Regions from separate parts of the Psychrobacillus syltrankelensis genome, predicted to be linked through region 1. Evidence: riboswitches for the same ligand, from Rfam matches in the RefSeq annotation. Region 1 holds a riboswitch; the other holds the start of a gene.
The links. Region 1 has a riboswitch for S-adenosylmethionine ahead of ACTSKG_RS16130 (bifunctional homocysteine S-methyltransferase/methylenetetrahydrofolate reductase). Riboswitches for the same ligand answer to the same signal wherever they lie in the genome.

Region 1 (3,167 bases):
CTACCAAATGTAATACTTGCAGGCTGTTCTTATTACGGTGTTGGTATCGGTGCTTGTATTAAAAATGGGAAAGAAACAGCAGAAATGATTTCTAGAAGAATTTTATTATAAATACATTTTTAGGACCAAAATTCTTTTTTGGTCCTTTTTTTGTGGAGAAAATGAAATTGTCGGTGCTTTAGTGAAATTTACATATTTTTTGACTATGATACGATGCGGTTAGGGGGTGTTTTATTGTTAGTGAAAACGCGTTCGGACGAGTATAGTTTTATTGGTTTACGGTTGTTGGATAGACGTTTGCCCGAGATGCATGAGATGAAAGAGCTGATTCATTCAAAATTGCATATGGCGAAGGCCGGGATTTATGGGGAAGTTCGCGTGGACGAGGTATTCCAGAAGTATTCATTTCCATTTGAGTATTTAGTGCTGCATGATGTTAGTTTGGAATCGTTTGGTAAGTTTCAGATCGATACAGTTTTTTTAACTCAATATTTCGCAGTGATTTTGGAGAGTAAGAATATAGGAGGGAAATTGCGCTTTAAACAGAATCCTTCCCAGTTAGAGCGAGAAAATGAGGATGGTAAAGTAGATTTATATGAAAGCCCAGAAGTACAGATTGAACGAAATATATATTTGTTCGATGAATGGATGCGACTGAACGAGGTAAAGATTCCTATTTACGGTGTAATTGTATTAACGAATTCTAAAGTAATGGTCATGGAGCCATGTACGAAATATCCTTTGATTCACCACCAGACAATCCCGGTGTTTTTGAGAAATATTGCTCGCAATAAAGTATGTTTAGAAGTGAATGAGATGCATAAGCTGGCAGAGAAAATCGTTGCGAGTCATCGACCTTATTTTCCTTATCCAATGTGCGAACGCTGGGGCATCAATCCGAATGATCTTCTGACTGGTGTATTTTGTGAGAAGTGTAATATGCATGGAATGGTAAAGAAGAAAAATGGCTGGAACTGTTTACTTTGTGGTCATGTAGACCGACTTGCCCATGAGAAAGCGATCTATGAATGGTTTGTGCTGGTTGGGGAAAGCATTAACAATCGGGAGTGTCGATACTTCCTAGAGTTGGAATCTTATCATATTGTGTCCAGAATACTAAAATCAATGAATCTGAAAGGGAGTGGTACTTCGAAAAACACCCTAATATATAGATGGAAATGGTAAATCGATCAATCTTTCTAGATAATCGATCAATCTCCGACCAGAATCGATCAATGTCTGCCCAATATCGATCAATCTCAGCACATAATCGATCAATCCAAGATCTCTACTACGAAGTATCAAGAAAATTCAAAACATACCTTGACGCTTTAGTGCAATAAAGGTAATATATGTCTAACATAAAAAAACTGAATAGTGAATTCTTATCAAGAGAAGCCGAGGGACTGGCCCTAGGACGCTTCAGCAACCAGCCGTAATGGTCAGGTGCTAAATCCAGCAGACTTGTATAAGTCTGAAAGATGGGAAGGGACGAATATTACAATACTCGTAAAGCCTTCTTTTCATGGAAGGCTTTTTTTGTATTTTAGAGAGGAAGAGAGCAAATGGGTTTACTAGAGAAACTACAAACAAATATGCTAACTGCAGACGGAGCAATGGGGACGCTGCTTTATTCATACGGAATAGATTATTGTAATGAGGAATTAAATATACAGAAGCCTGAAATTATTGAGAAGATTCATCAAGATTATATTGTCGCTGGAGCAGATATTATCCAAACGAATACATACGGTGCGAATGCGATTAAATTAGCAAGGTACGGATTAGAAAATCAAATGAAAGAAATCAATGAAGCGGCGATTACTATTGCAAAAAGAGCTGCTGCACCAGGTGGACAATTTGTGCTTGGTACGATTGGTGGTATACGTGGTATTCGGAAGAGTGATGCTTCCCTAAGTGAAATCATTGCAACACTTAACCAACAAGCTAGTCAACTCTTATCCGGCAACCCAGATGGGCTACTCCTCGAAACCTATTATGATTTTGAGGAGCTTACGGCATCGGTCACGCATTTACGTAAAATGACGGATACACCAATCATTGCTCAAGTATCGATGCATGAACCTGGTATTTTGCAAAATGGTTTATCGTTAAATGATGCATTACATCAGCTTGAATCCCTAGGTGCAGATATTGTTGGAGTTAACTGTCGACTCGGACCACATCACACGATTCAAGCATTTGAGGGAGTAATACTTCCTGAAAAAGCATTTCTCTCAGCATATCCGAATGCGAGCTTGCTCGATATGGAGGATGGACGTATTGTGTACGAATCGGAAGCGGATTATTTTGGGAGGGCAGCGTTATATCTTCGTGATGCAGGTGTTCGGCTGATAGGTGGATGTTGTGGGACTACTCCAAAACATATAGAAGCAGTGAAAAAAAGAATTGCCAACTTACCACCAATTACAAATAAAACCGTCACACCTAAAAAGCCAATAATCATTCAAGAACCAGAGCCAACAATCAATAAACCTCTACATGAAAAAGCGAGAACGGAAAGAACGGTTATTGTGGAACTGGATACACCGCGTCATTTGGACACGACCACTTTCATAGAGGGAGCGGAGAAACTATATGCTGCTGGAATTGATGCAGTCACAATGGCAGATAATTCACTTGCCTCACCGCGAATTAGTAATATGGCAATGGGATCAATGCTGAAATTCCAAAACAATATACGCCCACTTGCACATATTACTTGTCGTGATCGGAACTTAATTGGCTTGCAATCTCATTTAATGGGTCTTGATGCGCTTGGAATTCATGATATTTTAGCCGTAACTGGAGATCCAACAAAAATTGGAGACTTTCCAGGAGCAACAAGCGTTTATGACGTTTCTAGTTTAGAGTTACTTCAATTAATTAAACAATTAAATGAAGGTATTTCATTTTCAGGAAAATCGCTTCGAAAAAAAGCAAATTTCTCAGTAGCAGCAGCATTCAATCCGAACGTTCGCGTACTTGATCGCGCAGTAAAACGTCTAGAGAAAAAAATCGAGTGCGGAGCTGACTATTTCATCACGCAACCAGTCTATACAAAAGAAAAAATTCAAGAAATATATGAAGCAACCAAACATTTGTCCACACCAATTTTCATCGGGATTATGCCACTGACAAACAGCCGAAATTCAGAGTTCTTGCAC
Region 2 (3,167 bases), 1.2 Mb from region 1:
TTACTCGCTGACCAACCTCTCGTGGAAGCTGTTATTAAACTAGTCTCTAGCTGTTCGTTAGAATAGATCATTATTCACTCACATCACTTTCTAGTTCATTAAATACTTGTCTCAAGTCTGCAATTAAGTCCTCGACTTCTTCAACACCAACTGAGAAACGTAAAAGGCTATTATCTACACCACGGGCTATGCGCTCTTCTTCCGGTATATCTGCATGCGTTTGAGTAGAGGGATATGTAATGAAACTTTCCACTCCACCAAGACTTTCTGCGAAAACAATTAATTGGAGTTTTTCAAGGAAAGGCCCTACCCACTCGCTTTTTTGTAATCGAAATGAAAGCATACCGCCTTTTCCGGGATATAATACATTCTTTACTGCAGATTCGTTTTGCAAAAATTCTACTATCTTTTTCGCATTTATATCGTGCTGGTTCATTCGTAAATGAAGTGTCTTTAATCCTCTGATTAGTAGCCATGAATCGAATGGGGAAAGCACTGCGCCAGATGCATTATGATTTGCATATAATTTTTCACTTAATTCTGTCCCTTTTGCTATAACAAGACCAGCAAGCACGTCATTATGACCTCCAATATATTTGGTTCCACTATGAATGACGATATGTGCACCAAGCTCAATAGGGCGTTGAAAGTAAGGAGTTAAAAAAGTATTATCCACAATTAATAGTAATCGATGCTCTTTAGCTAATTCCGCATATTTCTGAATATCGATCTCCTGCATTAAAGGATTTGTCGGTGTTTCAATAAAGATTGCTTTTGTGTTCTTGGTAATAAGTGATTTTACTTCATCTACGGATGAAAATTTCGCATATGTAGTATGAATATTGTAAGAAACTGAGTACTGATTAAATAGTCGGTACGTTCCCCCGTAAAGGTCTTCTGGAGCAATCAATTCGTCACCAGATCGGAAAAGAGATAATACTAATTGAATTGCAGCCATACCAGAGCTACAGGCAAAACCTGCATCTCCACTTTCTAATTTAGCGATACCTTCTTCTAAAATAGCGCGGGTAGGATTTTTAGTACGAGTGTAATCATATCCTGTTGATTGGCCAATACCACCATGGATGTAAGCAGTTGACAAATAAATTGGCGGGTTAACGGCACCTGTTATCGAATCGCTGTGGTTTCCTAATTGAGCTAATTGGGTTTCTAAACTATTTTTTGACATACAGATTCATCCTCTTCTATTAAAATAATTACGCAAGCGTACAGGGACTGAAACTTCCCAAATAAAAAGAGGATTCTCTAATAAGAAGAGAATCCTCAAAAAAATACTGAAGTTAGTCTTCTTATCTTCAAGACGATGACCGTCTTTTGGAATTAGCACCACACCACTTTTGGCTGGTTGCTGAGACATCCTCGGGCCAATCCCTCCGTCTCTCTTGATAAGAAATAAAATATTAAATTTTCTAAATGTTAAATTTAAAATAGTTTATCACGGGATGGATAATAACACAAGGTGACAAATTAATAAGTATTTTTGTTCAAAGTATTAACTCATTCTGTGAGCAAAATAGAAAAGGACGGAAAGGGGATAAGTCAAGATAGATGGTTGTCCTTTGGTAAGGCTTGAAATATAAAAAAAGGCATGTGCGGTAAATGTCCCGAACATGCCGCGGATTTATTAGTCAACATTTAGCTAATGGAGCATCGGAAGGAAGAATGCAATTGCTCCAAGTACTATAGAAATCCAAGCAAGGAATTTTTGTGGGGAAGTTAAACCAACTAATCCTAAGACAACCGCACCAGCACCAAGTATCATAGGATAATAAAAGAACCCCACAATTGCTAATACAATTCCAATCCAACCAATCCACATACCTAAAGAAGCTTTCATTACTAACACCTCCTTTCCTATACTTAAGAACAATATTTTCATAGAAAAATGTTCTTCCACTAGTATATGAAGAGGAGGTCGATTCTTTATAAACAATTTGCGGAATAAAGTAGAATAAAAGAGTTTTTTACAGAAAACAAAAAAAATTAAGACCATGAACAGATTTGCTGAGTAATATATCTCAAGACTATCCAAGGCACTCCGGAAATGATTGAAAATAGGTTTTGTACTTAAAGGACGTTTGGGCTTTTCTTAAGAAGTAAATAAAAAGTGGCACTAAACAACTATTTATTTTCCTCCTAAAAGGTCAAATAATCCACCAGCGATACTTCCTTCATCCTTTGAGCCTCTACCTAGTGTTTGAGGAGCAGCTGCAAAAACACGGCTCGCTAAGCGGCTAAATGGTAACGATTGAATCCATACAGTACCTGGTCCACGAAGAGTAGCGAAAAACAAACCTTCTCCTCCAAAAAGAGCAGTTTTCACTCCTTTTACCATTTCGATATTGTAATTTACGTCAGAAGTCATCGCTACTAAACAACCAGTGTCTACCCTTAAAACTTCACCAGGCTGTAGTTCTTTTTTATGAATAGTTCCCCCCGCATGAATAAAAGCAAGACCGTCGCCTTCAAGTTTTTGCATGATAAATCCTTCTCCACCAAAAAAACCAGTACCTAACTTACGTTGAAATTCGATTCCAACAGAAACACCTTTTGCTGCAGCTAAAAAAGCTTCTTTTTGACAAATAACCTTACCGCGATATTCACTTAAATCTATAGGAATTATTTTTCCGGGATAAGGAGAGGCAAAATAAGCATGTTTTTTTCCATTACCGGCATTCGTAAATGTAGTCATAAATAAACTTTCGCCTGTTAACATACGTTTGCCTGCACCCATTAATTTTCCCATTAGTCCAGTATCAAATGAACTTGAGCCGTCACCAAAAATGGCTTCCATAGTAATGTCATCTTCCATCATCATTAAGCTACCTGCTTCAGCAACTACAGTTTCTCCTGGGTCTAATTCAATCTCTACAAACTGCATATCATCTCCATGTAATTTGAAATCAATTTCATGATTATTCATGTATATTTTCCTCCCTAATTAATATTTATTTAATAATACGAGAAAAGTAATAAAAAGTTTCAAATTGAAAATTCAAATTTTTCTATTTTTAAAAAGGGTTTTATTAAATAAATAGAGAATGTAGTTAAAAAGGAAGCATTTTCACCTATATAGAAAAGAGGTAGGGAAATGAAGTTAACTAATTTTATCGATGGTAATTGGCAAGAAGTTGGGGAAGTAAATT

Region 2: it holds a riboswitch for S-adenosylmethionine, as region 1 does, so the genes downstream of both, ACTSKG_RS09815 (methionine biosynthesis PLP-dependent protein) here and ACTSKG_RS16130 (bifunctional homocysteine S-methyltransferase/methylenetetrahydrofolate reductase) in region 1, are expected to answer to the same signal.

Annotation. Positions count from the first base shown of each region.
Region 1 is NZ_CM144227.1:3,285,647-3,288,813, forward strand. It holds gene ACTSKG_RS16120 (protoporphyrinogen oxidase) at 1-111, shown strand, start outside; gene ACTSKG_RS16125 (nuclease-related domain-containing protein) at 241-1,185, shown strand; SAM riboswitch class I at 1,383-1,488, shown strand; gene ACTSKG_RS16130 (bifunctional homocysteine S-methyltransferase/methylenetetrahydrofolate reductase) at 1,566-3,167, shown strand, end outside.
Region 2 is NZ_CM144227.1:2,036,020-2,039,186, reverse strand. It holds gene metC (cystathionine beta-lyase) at 1-71, opposite strand, end outside; gene ACTSKG_RS09815 (methionine biosynthesis PLP-dependent protein) at 71-1,189, opposite strand; SAM riboswitch class I at 1,308-1,413, opposite strand; gene ACTSKG_RS09810 (hypothetical protein) at 1,661-1,858, opposite strand; gene ACTSKG_RS09805 (TIGR00266 family protein) at 2,147-2,944, opposite strand; gene ACTSKG_RS09800 (aldehyde dehydrogenase family protein) at 3,113-3,167, shown strand, end outside.